Regions from separate parts of the Paenibacillus sp. RS8 genome, predicted to be linked through region 2. Evidence: a T-box and tRNA genes for the amino acid it is inferred to sense, from the RefSeq annotation. Region 2 holds a T-box; the other holds one or more tRNA genes.

What was found. A T-box is a leader RNA that pairs with one kind of tRNA and senses whether it is charged. The one in region 2 lies ahead of trpS (tryptophan--tRNA ligase), so its partner is inferred to be a tRNA-Trp.
Region 1: it encodes a tRNA-Trp, which carries the amino acid that the T-box ahead of trpS (tryptophan--tRNA ligase) is inferred to sense. The anticodon was not compared.

What each region holds. Positions count from the first base shown of each region.
Region 1 covers NZ_CP168131.1:512,116-519,227, reverse strand. Annotated here, with positions in the region: rRNA gene ACDZ28_RS03375 (23S ribosomal RNA) at 188-3,115, shown strand; tRNA gene ACDZ28_RS03370 (tRNA-Asn) at 3,176-3,251, shown strand; tRNA gene ACDZ28_RS03365 (tRNA-Ser) at 3,255-3,347, shown strand; tRNA gene ACDZ28_RS03360 (tRNA-Glu) at 3,366-3,440, shown strand; tRNA gene ACDZ28_RS03355 (tRNA-Val) at 3,496-3,571, shown strand; tRNA gene ACDZ28_RS03350 (tRNA-Met) at 3,589-3,665, shown strand; tRNA gene ACDZ28_RS03345 (tRNA-Asp) at 3,692-3,769, shown strand; tRNA gene ACDZ28_RS03340 (tRNA-Phe) at 3,777-3,852, shown strand; tRNA gene ACDZ28_RS03335 (tRNA-Thr) at 3,873-3,948, shown strand; tRNA gene ACDZ28_RS03330 (tRNA-Tyr) at 3,954-4,039, shown strand; tRNA gene ACDZ28_RS03325 (tRNA-Trp) at 4,047-4,120, shown strand; tRNA gene ACDZ28_RS03320 (tRNA-His) at 4,157-4,232, shown strand; tRNA gene ACDZ28_RS03315 (tRNA-His) at 4,273-4,348, shown strand; tRNA gene ACDZ28_RS03310 (tRNA-Gln) at 4,368-4,442, shown strand; tRNA gene ACDZ28_RS03305 (tRNA-Gly) at 4,449-4,523, shown strand; tRNA gene ACDZ28_RS03300 (tRNA-Cys) at 4,536-4,609, shown strand; tRNA gene ACDZ28_RS03295 (tRNA-Leu) at 4,624-4,702, shown strand; gene ACDZ28_RS03290 (AraC family transcriptional regulator) at 4,847-5,596, opposite strand; gene ACDZ28_RS03285 (BMP family ABC transporter substrate-binding protein) at 5,925-7,064, shown strand.
Region 2 covers NZ_CP168131.1:366,806-373,917, reverse strand. Annotated here, with positions in the region: gene ACDZ28_RS02725 (M3 family oligoendopeptidase) at 1-666, shown strand, start outside; gene ACDZ28_RS02720 (O-methyltransferase) at 1,031-1,429, shown strand; gene ACDZ28_RS02715 (alpha/beta-type small acid-soluble spore protein) at 1,689-1,919, opposite strand; gene ACDZ28_RS02710 (aldose 1-epimerase) at 2,127-3,101, opposite strand; T-box leader at 3,236-3,475, shown strand; gene trpS (tryptophan--tRNA ligase) at 3,537-4,523, shown strand; gene ACDZ28_RS02700 (hypothetical protein) at 4,525-4,713, opposite strand; gene ACDZ28_RS02695 (metal-dependent hydrolase) at 4,822-5,823, opposite strand; gene cyoE (heme o synthase) at 6,065-6,997, shown strand; gene ACDZ28_RS02685 (SCO family protein) at 7,015-7,112, shown strand, end outside.

The DNA of each region.
Region 1 (7,112 bases), 150 kb from region 2:
TGTTACTCACTCGTTGCTCAGTTTTGAGAGTTTAAGCTCTCAAGTAAGACTTGATCCTTGAAAACTGGATACCGAAACGAATTTGCGTTTTAGAACATCTTTTAGCAACTTGTGCAAACAAGTAAATGTTATTAGTGAGATGATTCCAAGAGAGATATCGTATGATATTTTCCTGTGGAAAAATCAAGGTTAAGCTAATAAGAGCACACGGAGGATGCCTAGGCGCCAGGAGCCGACGAAGGACGTGGCGAACAACGAAACTGCCTCGGGGAGCTGTAAGCAAGCTTTGATCCGGGGGTGTCCGAATGGGGAAACCCAGCTGTGGTAATTCGCAGTTACTCATACCTGAATACATAGGGTATGTAGAGGCAGACCAGGGGAACTGAAACATCTAAGTACCCTGAGGAAGAGAAAACAATAGTGATTCCGTCAGTAGCGGCGAGCGAACGCGGAACAGCCTAAACCTAAGAGCTTGCTCTTAGGGGTTGTGGGACGTCTCACATGGAGTTACAAAGGAATATGGTAGGCGAAGAGGTCTGGAAAGGCCCGCGATAGAGGTAAAAGCCCTGTAGCCTAAACTGTGTTCTCTCCGAGACGGATCCCGAGTAGTGCGGGGCACGTGAAACCCCGTATGAATCCAGCAGGACCATCTGCTAAGGCTAAATACTACCTGGCGACCGATAGTGAAACAGTACCGTGAGGGAAAGGTGAAAAGCACCCCGGAAGGGGAGTGAAATAGAACCTGAAACCGTGTGCTTACAAAAAGTCAGAGCCCTATCTATGGGTGATGGCGTGCCTTTTGTAGAATGAACCGGCGAGTTACGTTTAACATGCAAGGTTAAGTCGAGAAGACGGAGCCGCAGCGAAAGCGAGTCTGAATAGGGCGACTCAGTATGTGGACGTAGACCCGAAACCGTGTGATCTACCCCTGTCCAGGGTGAAGGTGCGGTAACACGCACTGGAGGCCCGAACCCACGCACGTTGAAAAGTGCGGGGATGAGGTGGGGGTAGCGGAGAAATTCCAATCGAACTCGGAGATAGCTGGTTCTCCCCGAAATAGCTTTAGGGCTAGCCTCGGTATAAGAGTAGTGGAGGTAGAGCACTGATTGGGTGCGGGGTCCGCAAGGATTACCAAGCTCAGTCAAACTCCGAATGCCATATACTTATTGCCGGGAGTCAGACAGTGAGTGCTAAGATCCATTGTCAAAAGGGAAACAGCCCAGACCATCAGCTAAGGTCCCCAAGTGTGTGTTAAGTGGGAAAGGATGTGGAGTTGCACAGACAACCAGGATGTTGGCTTAGAAGCAGCCACCATTGAAAGAGTGCGTAATAGCTCACTGGTCGAGTGACTCTGCGCCGAAAATGTAACGGGGCTAAACACACCACCGAAGCTATGGCTAGATACTATGTATCTGGGGTAGGGGAGCGTTGTATGTGGGTTGAAGGTGTACCGTAAGGAGCGCTGGACAGCATACAAGTGAGAATGCCGGTATGAGTAACGAAAAGATCAGTGAGAATCTGATCCGCCGAAAGCCCAAGGTTTCCTGAGGAAGGCTCGTCCGCTCAGGGTAAGTCGGGACCTAAGGCGAGGCCGAAAGGCGTAGTCGAAGGACAACAGTTTGAAATTACTGTACCACCGTAATCCGCTATGAGCGATGGGGTGACGCAGGAGGGTAGTGACGCGGACTGATGGATATGTCCGTCTAAGCAGTGAGGCTGATGTGTAGGCAAATCCGCACATCGTTAAGGCTGGGCTGTGATGGGGAGCGAAAATTGTAGTAGCGAAGGTCATGATCTCACACTGCCAAGAAAAGCCTCTAGCCAGGAGAAGGTGCCCGTACCGCAAACCGACACAGGTAGGCGAGAAGAGAATTCTAAGGCGCGCGGAAGAACTCTCGTTAAGGAACTCGGCAAAATGACCCCGTAACTTCGGGAGAAGGGGTGCCCCGGTAGTGTGAATAGCACGAGGGGGCCGCAGTGAAAAGGCCCAAGCGACTGTTTAGCAAAAACACAGGTCTGTGCGAAGCCGCAAGGCGAAGTATACGGGCTGACGCCTGCCCGGTGCTGGAAGGTTAAGGGGAGTGGTTAGGGGTAACCCGAAGCTATGAACCGAAGCCCCAGTAAACGGCGGCCGTAACTATAACGGTCCTAAGGTAGCGAAATTCCTTGTCAGGTAAATTCTGACCCGCACGAATGGCGTAACGACTTGGGCGCTGTCTCAACGAGAGATCCGGTGAAATTTTAATACCTGTGAAGATGCAGGTTACCCGCGACAAGACGGAAAGACCCCATGGAGCTTTACTGCAGCTTGATATTGAATTTGGGTACGATCTGTACAGGATAGGTGGGAGCCGTAGAAATCGGAGCGCAAGCTTCGGTGGAGGCGCCGTTGGGATACCACCCTGATCGTATCTAGGTTCTAACCTAGTGCCCTAATCGGGTACGGGGACCGTGTCAGGCGGGCAGTTTGACTGGGGCGGTCGCCTCCTAAAGAGTAACGGAGGCGTTCCAAGGTTCCCTCAGAATGGTTGGAAATCATTCGAAGAGTGCAAAGGCATAAGGGAGCTTGACTGCGAGACCTACAAGTCGAGCAGGGACGAAAGTCGGACTTAGTGATCCGGTGGTACCGCATGGAAGGGCCATCGCTCAACGGATAAAAGCTACCCTGGGGATAACAGGCTTATCTCCCCCAAGAGTCCACATCGACGGGGAGGTTTGGCACCTCGATGTCGGCTCATCGCATCCTGGGGCTGAAGTAGGTCCCAAGGGTTGGGCTGTTCGCCCATTAAAGCGGTACGCGAGCTGGGTTCAGAACGTCGTGAGACAGTTCGGTCCCTATCTGTCGTGGGCGCAGGAAATTTGAGAGGAGCTGTCCTTAGTACGAGAGGACCGGGATGGACGTACCGCTGGTGCACCAGTTGTTTCGCCAGAAGCATGGCTGGGTAGCTACGTACGGACGGGATAAGCGCTGAAAGCATCTAAGCGTGAAGCCCCCCTCAAGATGAGATTTCCCAATTAGTAAGACCCCTTGAAGACGACGAGGTAGATAGGTTGGAGGTGGAAGTGCAGTAATGCATGGAGCTGACCAATACTAATCGGTCGAGGGCTTATCCTATACTTAAAACGCAAATTCAATTCGGATTCAGTTTTCAGGCATCAAGCCTGGTATGAATATTCCCTGATAGCTCAGTTGGTAGAGCACTCGACTGTTAATCGAGTTGTCACAGGTTCGAGTCCTGTTCGGGGAGCCATATGGAGAGGTGTCCGAGTTTGGCCGAAGGAGCACGATTGGAAATCGTGTAGGCGCCACAAGCGTCTCGAGGGTTCGAATCCCTCTCTCTCCGCCACAAATTTTTAATTAGTATGGCCCGTTGGTCAAGGGGTTAAGACACCTCCCTTTCACGGAGGTAACATGGGTTCGAATCCCATACGGGTCACCAAATTTTCACTTGATTTTACATAGTGGACTTTGGTACAATAACAATTGTTGTTTACGGAGGCTTAGCTCAGCTGGGAGAGCATCTGCCTTACAAGCAGAGGGTCGGGGGTTCGATCCCCTCAGCCTCCACCATATTCATTTAAGAACGACGCGGGGTGGAGCAGCCCGGTAGCTCGTCGGGCTCATAACCCGAAGGCCGCAGGTTCAAATCCTGCCCCCGCAACCAATTTTCATCAAGTAATTATATCTTTTGGAACCGTGGTGTAGTTGGCCTAACATGCCTGCCTGTCACGCAGGAGATCGCGAGTTCGAATCTCGTCGGTTCCGCCATTTTCTTGGCTCGATAGCTCAGTCGGTAGAGCAGAGGACTGAAAATCCTCGTGTCGGCGGTTCGAATCCGTCTCGAGCCACCATGTAGTATATAACTTAATATGCCGGTGTAGCTCAATTGGTAGAGCAACTGACTTGTAATCAGTAGGTTGGGGGTTCAAGTCCTCTCGCCGGCACCATCTTTGGGGGATTAGCGAAGTGGCCAAACGCATCAGACTGTAAATCTGCTCACTCACGTGTTCGGTGGTTCGAATCCATCATCCCCCACCATTTTTTTAGGGGCATAGTTTAAAGGTAGAACAACGGTCTCCAAAACCGTTGGTGTGGGTTCAATTCCTGCTGCCCCTGCCAATCTTTATCTAAAGTCTTTCTCTAAAGTTTAATATGGCGGTCGTGGCGAAGGGGTTAACGCACCGGTTTGTGGATCCGGCATTCGTGGGTTCAAGTCCCATCGGTCGCCCCATTTACTTTAAGAAGAACAGCAACAAATTCAGTTTAATATGGCGACTGTGGCGAAGGGGTTAACGCACCGGATTGTGGTTCCGGCATTCGTGGGTTCGAGACCCATCAGTCGCCCCATTTTACTTTAAAATGTTATTGGGGATTAGCCAAGCGGTAAGGCAACGGACTTTGACTCCGTCATGCATAGGTTCAAATCCTATATCCCCAGCCATTTTATGCGGACGTGGCTCAGCGGTAGAGCATCGCCTTGCCAAGGCGAGGGTCGCGGGTTCGATTCCCGTCGTCCGCTCCAATGTTTTCATATGGCGCCATAGCCAAGTGGTAAGGCAAAGCTCTGCAAAAGCTTTATCCCCAGTTCAAATCTGGGTGGCGCCTCCATTAATTTCATATGTGCCGGCGTGGCGGAATGGCAGACGCGCTCGACTCAAAATCGAGAGGGAAACCGTGGAGGTTCGAGTCCTCTCGCCGGTATATCAAAAAGGTTAGTAAAGTTGCTAATACAAGCGAATTTACTAACCTTTTTTCTTTGTCTATGAACTTTTATTCTTAAGCCGTTGAATTAGAGACACTTCTAATTCAACGGCTTTTTTATGTGAAGCGGAGTGAATTGTAATTTTATTGACTGCTTAGTCGGAATGTCCGCGGTGTGAGACCTACCTCACGTTTGAACATATTGCAGAATTGAGCGTCATTCACAAACCCTGCAGCGGCAGATACTTCTGAGATATGCATTTGGGTATGTTGCAAGAGAGACTTTGCATAATCCAGACGTTTCAATAGTAGATAGCGAAGAGGTGAAGAACCGAATCGCTCTTTAAATAAATGGCGGAAACGATCATAGCTGTATCCAGACATCTCAGAGAGTGTTGCGACCGATAGCTTATGGCGGTAATGCTCATTCATATAGTTTAGAACATATTGGACTCTGTCTTCCGTTGGCGATTGAAACCCAGAGGCGCTAAGAAGCCGTATCAGATGAACAGTGATTTCGCTCATTTGAAGGTTCAATAGTTCAGAGAATCCATCTTGTTTGCGCGTAAACTCTGCTTTCATTCGAAGCAAGATCTGTAGAACAGTATGGTCTTTATCATCTTCATATACGCCTTGCAAATTCTCCATATTTGGGTGATTTGAATGGAAGCCTACAAATAGTATAGTAGCGTCTTCGCGATGATTCTCGTCATGTTTATGATTGGGTGGTATTAGCGCGAATGAAGAAGAACGAAAATGATAACTTCGCGAACCTACATTGGTAGTTCCTAATCCGTTTAAATAATAGACTAGTTCATAACATTCATGCTGGTGTGGTGGAATATAGGTATTAACCTCATGTGCTGCATTTACAATATATAGAACACGATCCATGATGAGCCTCCAATAATTATGTTTTAGCCGAATCGTACAAAATTATGACCGAAATCATATAATTATTTTCATTAATATTTGATATGATCGTATCAAGAAATCCGAAGATTAGCAACCTGACTGGCCATCTCGTTCGGAAATTAGTCGGATTATTCGTAAAAATTATAATTTTCTCTCTATTTTTGAGTGTATTCGTTAAAATTATTAAAATTTTGACAATGTTACATGAAATATGAGAGTTTCCATCTAAATCGTGAAATATACAACAGACTAAGATGGAGAACCTCTCAAATTACTAACCAACTATATATAGGGGTGGAATAGAAAAATGAAAAAGAAAGCTCTTTCTTTGTTGCTGCTAGTAGTAATGGTAATGGTCACAGCCTGTGGAAATAATACGTCGAGTAATGGATCTTCCGCGAATGCAGGTTCTAATGCGGCTGAAGGTGGAGAAACAAGTTCAGGAGATAAACTCAAAGTTGTACTTCTGATTCCAGGAACGCTTGGAGATAAATCTTTCTTTGACTCTGCGAATAGCGGTTTGCAAAAGGTTAAGGATGAACTGGGTGCAGAAACAAAGGTTGTAGAAATGGGTGTCGATAAAACGAAATGGGACCCTACGTTTAACGATATCGCCGCTGAGGATTGGGATGTTATTATTTCTGGCGGATCGGAAATTACAGAGATGTTTAATGCAACGGCTGAATTATATCCAGACAAAAAATTCATTAACTATGATACCGATATAGATGAAGCACCAGAGAACATGTACAACATGTCTTATGCGACTAATGAAGTATCTTTTCTAGCAGGTGCTGTAGCGGCGCTAGCTACACAATCCGATATGCCTAATGCTAATCCTGAGAATGTGATCGGATTTGTAGGCGGTATGGATATTCCAGGGATTAACGCTTTCTTGGTTGGCTACATTCAGGGCGCTCAATATGTTGATCCTGATGTGAAGGTAGCTGTATCGTATGCTGGTGATTTCGTTAACCCGGCTAAAGGTAAGGAGCTTTCACTGATTCAATATAACTCCGGTGTGGATGTTATTTTTAACGTAGCTGGGGGTACAGGTCTTGGGATCTTTGATGCAGCTAAAGAGAAGAAGAAATATGCTATTGGCGTAGACTCTGATCAGGCGATGTTACTTAATGAAACAGATAGCGAAAAAGCAAACTTGATCGTTACTTCTTCTATTAAAAAGATTGATAGTGCTATTCTAGGTGCCGTGAAGAAATTACAAGAGGGTACGCTTGAAATGGGTAAACGTGATGTATTGAGCTTCGTAGATGATGGTGTAGGCATTGCAGAGAATGAGATATATAAAAATGTCTTCCCAGCGGATCTTCAGGCTAAAGTTGAAGAAGTGAAGCAAAAGCTGATCAATAAAGAAATTACAGTAGATAACGCGATGGGAATGGAAACCTCAGAAGTAGAAGCCATTCGTAACGCAGTTAAGCCTTAAGTATAGCTATAAAGTGATAAACCTACAGTTGGAGATTCTTCTATTAGA
Region 2 (7,112 bases):
ACCTCCAATGTTTCAACCTTGGCGCATGAGCTGGGGCATGCTTATCATTCTTATTTGCTGGATGATCAACCTGTATTTAATCAGAACTACGCTATGAACGTTGCAGAGACTGCTTCAACCTTCGCAGAGGTCATTGTGTCTGACGCTCAGGTTAAAGCCGCTAGCAATGCTGAAGAGAAGCTGGCGCTGCTTGAAACGAAGATTCAGAACAGCGTTGCTTTCTTTATGAACATTCACGCTCGATTCTTGTTCGAGACTCGTTTTTATGAGAAACGTAAGGAAGGCCTTGTAAATGCTGAAGAGCTGTCTGAATTGATGGTGGAAGCACAGAAGGAAGCTTTCTGTGGGGTGCTTTCAGAATACCATCCTCATTTCTGGGCTTCTAAACTGCATTTTTATATCACGGATGTGCCGTTCTATAACTTCCCTTACACCGTAGGTTACATGTTCAGCACAGGCTTGTATCGACTGGCCCTGCAAGAAGGAGCTTCCTTTGCGGATAAATACGATAGCCTGCTGCAAGATACTGGTGTGATGACTTTAGAGAATCTGGTACTTAAGCATCTGGGTGTGGATCTGACGAAGCCGGACTTCTGGCAAGGTGCTACAGATCTGATTGTAGCTGACATTAATGAGTTCTTGGAAATGACGGAGCACTTAGTTTGAAAAAGTCAAAACTAAGACATATTTTACGGTAGAAAAAACAACGGAATTTCAGTATGAATACGCAAAAGCCCCTGATGCAGGGGCTTTTTTTAAGGGCAAAATGTCGAAAAAACACGGTTTATAAAAACTAATATACAATAATTCTATGGATTTCGCGCATATATAGGGATAATAACCCAATTTTGCCGAATAATGTTGTTTACCTTTTATTAGTAACCTATAATGAGTCTTAAGCCTTATATAAGGCGAAACTAGAAAAATCACTCAGCTAGCTCACAAAACAGAGAAAACGCTTACAAAAACAGTTTTGTACGAAGTCAATTCGGATGAAACAAAGTCTCACAAAACTTTTAGGAGGAAAAGTATGCTTAAGACAGAACAGCTATCATTAGCAAGACAGATGGACATGGTATTTAAGGAGCTTCAGGAAGAATTATCAGGATTAACTTCTGGTACGGTATTTGTGCAAATACGAAATAACATGATTGGCAAATTCGGTATACGGCATAATCCTCTTTCTGGGCGGAGTGGGGGGTTCACTGATGTGAAAGAAGGGATGACAGATGGACAGCAATCTTCTTTTCGACTAATGGCGCTGGAAAGCCTGAAGTACAAGCGTCGTTGGACACATGGTGAGATTTCTTATGAATTTGCCATTAGACAGGGTATGGTGATTGTAGATGCTACGCTGGAGTCCAATTACAATATGGCCAACTTGATGATTCGTTCTCCTCGTAATGCCTACGCTGAAAGTTCCGAATAATTTTTTGGTTAAGCGTTATTTACATAAACTTTATAGTTCATATTAAAAATAAGAATTTATATGCTTGCGTAATAAATTATCCTTCTCCTTCTCGCAAAAAATGGAAACCGACACTAAAAGGACGGTAAGACCGTTTTTTCTTGTGAAAATCAAAAACCCTCCCACAGCTTCAGAAAGAAGTGTGAGAGGGCTCAAAAGCTACTCGGTTTTAGGCTTTTTTAATATGCCCTAGCCGGATAAAACACTTAAGATAACGTTGTTACTGACGACCGGACAGTTGTTGTTCTGCCAGTTGTACTAGACGTTTAGTGATGTAACCGCCCAGAGAACCAGTTTCGCGAGAAGTGTAGTTCCCGTAATAACCGTCAGCTGGGATCGTTACTCCAAGCTCCTGTGCTGCTTCATATTTCAACTGTTGCAATGCCGCAGTTGCTTGAGGAACGACCAGGTTATTGGAACGGCTGCTACGACCTTGACCTGCTTGACCCATGTGTGTCACCTCCTTCGCCCGTTGTGAAGATAGTATGAGCGCTAAGAGGTTAATTCATGCATCCCTTCGAAAGGTTTTAAGGCTGGTAATTATTAGTGAAATAAAAGTGAGGATAGGATAGAAATTCTTTGTTGCTAGGTATCATACAAAAAAATCGGTCTTTCCTTACGTAATCGCAAGGCAAGACCGATATAATGTATATCTGCTTTAAATCTCAGGATAAATCATTTCCAGCAAGGTGGTCAGATTCTGACTCTGTCCGGGTTCTATCGTTAAGAGGCCTGTGAAGGAAGCGTCATCGGATACATTCGGTGCATTTGCGAGCCATGTATAGGGTTCAATGCACAGAAATTGATCTGCTGGTCCTTTGGTATATAGCACCCAGTGACGGAATAGATTCTCGTCAGCGGTATAACGGAGGCCATAACCATCATCGCGTAATAATAGGGCTTCTACAGGCTGTTTCTCTCCAATGCGAAGAGCAGTATCAAAATTAGTTCCCTGCATGTTCATTCCGGTGTTCAAGGCTTCCAGATCACCAAGTGGAATTAGATTGCCGCTAGGGAGCAGTTCATCGTTCAGTTCATAAATACTATTTACTGGGAGTTTAAGATTCCAGCGCTCAGGTTCTCCATCAATCATAAACCAGGTGTGATAACCGATCCCAAAAGGAATTCGATGATCTCCGAGATTTGTAACCTTTAAAGTTTGGGTAAATCGGGCTTCCTGAAGCCTAAATGTCATTTCGAATTTAAGTGGGATAGGGAATTGTTCCATCCAATGTGGATCATCTTCCGTTCGGAATTCAGTAGTGACCGCGCAACCATCCTCATCTTCTTCAATATCGCTGACACACCAGGCCTGAGTTCGGTGTAGACCATGAATATGATTGTCATTAGCGGTATTCTGGTCAAATTGATAACTTGTACCGTCGAACTGAAATTGGCCCTTACGAATTCTTCCGGGTGGAATTAATAGCGGCATGCCAAAATGGTAAGGTTTTTGCATAAAGAAAGCTTGATCGCTTTCATCAGGCCGCCGTAGAATTTCCCGTTGTTTCTTAACATCAAACAATGAAATCACGTTATTTCCTAGTCGCGGCAAAAGCGTGACTTCCAGTTCACGGCTGTGCAAAATATAAGTATCATAACCGCCCCACTGCCCTTTGGTCACCTGTTTCATGAGATATGCTCCTTTATCGTAACTGTAATCGAATAGAACATGGATAACCTTATCATAACAGATTTATACCGTAGTGGTTAAGTGATTTGACAACTTCTCTTTATGGTTCTATGATGAAGGCATTAATTCATGATGATAATGTGATGACGGGGATAAGTAGGCAGGTATTGTACCTTCAGAAAGCCGGTGGTTGATGCGAACCGGTAGGACACTCCTGATGAATGGACCCCTGAGCGCCGAGCTTGAACGGGAGCTAGATGCCCTAGTAGACCGGCCGGATCTTCTCCGTTAACGGAAGACGAAGGCTGTTTTCTTCTTGTCTTAACAAGATTAAGCAGCGAATAAGGGTGGCACCACGGTCTCACGTCCCTTGCGGATGAGGCTTTTTTTGCGTTCTCGGAAACTTAGAAATTACATCAAACGGAGGTCTCTATTATGAAAAAAGTAATGTCAGGCATTCAGCCGAGCGGTTCACTTACACTGGGGAACTATATAGGAGCACTGAAAAATTTTGTGAAGCTGCAAGATGATCATCAATGTTTCTTTATGGTTGTCGATATGCATGCGATCACTGTAGCTCAAGATCCAGCGGCGCTACGTGAGCAATCAGAGTCTGTAGCGGCTCTATTTATTGCAGCAGGAATTGATCCTGCACGTTCTAATGTTTATATGCAGTCGCATGTGCCGCAGCACGCTGAACTAGGCTGGATTATGACGACACTTACAGCGATGGGCGAGCTGGAGCGTATGACCCAGTTTAAAGATAAATCATCAGGTAAGGATTCTGTCGGCGCTGGTCTTTTCGTCTATCCTTCCCTGATGGCAGCAGATATTCTAGTTTATAATGCGGATCTTGTGCCGGTAGGAGAAGATCAGAAGCAGCATTTGGAGTTGACTCGTGATTTAGCTGGGCGCTTCAATAATCGTTTTGGCGAATTCTTTACCATTCCTGAGCCATTTATCCCAGAGGTTGGCGCACGAATTATGTCTCTAGATGATGGCACCAAAAAAATGAGCAAGAGCAATCCAAACGCTGGAAGCTATATTGCTCTGTTAGATTCACCGGACGTAATTCGTAAAAAAATCAGCCGTGCAACGACTGATTCTGGACGTGAAGTGATCTTTGATCCGGCTAATAAGCCAGAAATCAGTAATTTGATGAGTATTTATTCTGAGTGTTCTGGAATGACACTTCAGCAAATTGCCGATCGTTATGAAGGACAAATGTATGGCGGCTTTAAGAAGGATCTTGCTGAAGTGGTTGTTTCCACGCTTGAGCCTTTACAACAAAGATATAATGAAATTCGTAGCTCGGGTGCGATCACAGATATTCTTGCTGAAGGAGCTGGTCGCGCACGTATTGTTGCAACAGAGACGCTGAATGGAGTTAAAGAGCGGATGGGATTTCTGCCAGCTCGTTAATCTAATCAGCGCTTAGGCTTTCCTGTTTGCGTCTGATCTTGGCTTTGAGGATAAATCCCCAGCCAATATTCATAACACAGAGAAACCCGAGCAGAAGTGCCAACCAAAAGCTATAGCTGATCGCGATTGAAGCGGCTGTAAGAATAAGAATAGAAGAACAAGCGAACCAAAGTGAAAGTCCTTTACCCATTAGGAGAGCCTTCCTTTCTATGTCTACTAAAATGAATCCCGGAGTATGATAACCATACTCCGGGATTTTTTGTGATTATAGAATAGATCTCTGCGTAAGTCTACAGTTTCATCGTAAAGAACCGGGATCAATGGAAAATCGTTTATCGAGCTTCTCGCTGCTAAGCCAACCTACATACGTATTTAAAGGTCGATATTGATTGTCCATCACTAATACAGCCACAAATGGGTATTGTTTGCGGTGTAAATAACGCACGTCCCCCCAGCGCACCATATATCCTGAAGGAAGTTCCTCCACTTCGGCTACTGCATAAGAGGTGAAGTATAGAAAAGACTGAATATCAGGGTGCGACTTGGATATCTCCACAGCGGGATGATTCGAGCAAACAGCATGTTTGAACCATTCCAGACGGTTATTCACTAACTGCCCAACATTATAGCTGCCATCTTGTTTTACTTTTACTACGTTCCAGCGCTTTAGTGAAATTGTAGGGATTACAATATAACGTTCGCCGACATTATGATGTAAATCCTTAAGCTTGATATTACGCGTAAGGCGAGCGTGAACGACGGTTCTCCAAATATAGTAAAGAATAGTACAGGCATAAAGCGTAATAAATAAAGGTTGCGGTGGAACGATACCGGTGATCCAGAGAAGGATGGCAGCGATATGGCTACCAAATATAAACGGATCAAAAATATGGATGATGTTCCAGGCAATCCATTTCTCCGTGAATGGACGAGCAGCCTGAGTTCCATAGGTATTAAATAGATCAGAAAATACGTGAACACCTACACCAATGAAGCTCCATAGCGCAATATGGCTTAGGGCTTGTAAATCAGTAAAGCCGAATAAGGGCCCTAACACGAAGGAAATCAGGGCGGGCCATAGAATTAGAAAGGGTAGGGAATGTGTGATTCCTCGGTGGTTACGAATATACAATGCATTGTCCTTCAGTCGCAGCGCAGTATCAGCATCAGGAGCCTGAGAGGCGAGAACCGTTGCCAGCATAACAGCTCCGGCCAGTTTCGGATCAGAAGCAACGATGGGATCAACGAAGGAAAGCCCAGCTAAGCCTAGGCCCATAACTAAATGTGTAGCAGTATCCATTGGTCAGTTCTCCTTTGTTGTTCGGAAGTTCTCTATTAATAATTACCCAAATACAGCTCAGGTTATTAAGGGGATTGCAATAAATATAAAATAATTATTGTCACGTAATTGTCGAATTCATGAACTTACTGCCCCATGACTGTCAAAGTCTTCACGGGTTTGTTATGATAAAGTTAACAGCGAAGTTTTAAATGCTTCGGCTAGAACGTTAGATGTTCGTTTAGAAGGAGGATCATTAGGTGTGGACAATCATATAACATTTCAAGCTTCTTCCGACTCAGCAGCTATGTCTGCAAAATCTCCACCGGAAGGTGCTGGCTGGCGTGATTTCATTACCGTAACAAAACCCGGTATTATCCGATCTAACCTCATTGCGGCCTTTGCGGGATATTGGCTTGCCTCAGGTTGGGATGTTAATTACGGCAGGTTAGTTCTAACTCTGCTAGGAACAATGCTGGTTATGGCTTCGGCCTGTGTTTTTAATAACTATTTCGACCGTGACCTGGACATGAAGATGGAAAGAACCCGTGAAAGGGGGCTTCCTACAGGACGACTGAAACCAAACATTGTATTATTATACGCCATTGGGCTTGGTATTGCAGGTTTGATCGTACTGTTTGCTTTTTCGGGTATGCTTGCCGGTCTGTTTGGAATTGTTGGCATGTTCGTTTACGTTGTAGTATACACGCTTTGGTTGAAGCGGACATCAACATGGAGCACCTCAGTAGGTGCAATTTCTGGGGCGATGCCTCCGGTAATTGGTTATGTCGCGGTTTCAGGAAGCGTTGATCTAGGCGCTTGGCTGATTTTTGCCATGTTGTTTTTATGGCAGCCTCCTCACTTCTGGGCTTTGGGTATAAGACGTAAAGAAGAATATAGAGCGGCAGGATTTCCATTGCTACCTGTAGTTAAAGGAACGCGGCGTACGAAATTTCAGATGATTCCTTATGTAGCCCTTTTGCTGCCTATTCCAGTGTTAATGTACGCCTACGATTACGCAGGCATATTTTATCTAATCATTTCAACAGCGTTGTCCTTGGCTTGGTTAGTATTGACCTTGATGGGCTTTAAGGCTAAAGATGATGAAGTCTGGGCGAAGAAGAACTTCCTCTTCTCCATTAACTACCTGACAGTTAGTTTGATCGTACTTGTATTAAATACGATTCACGGTTAAGAAGAGGGAGGGTATACGTGTCCGTGCAGACCTTTAAGCGTTATAAATGGACTTGGCTTCTGCTATTACTTGCTTTGATTATGGCTGGTTATCTGGCAGTTAACTCTTTGAATTT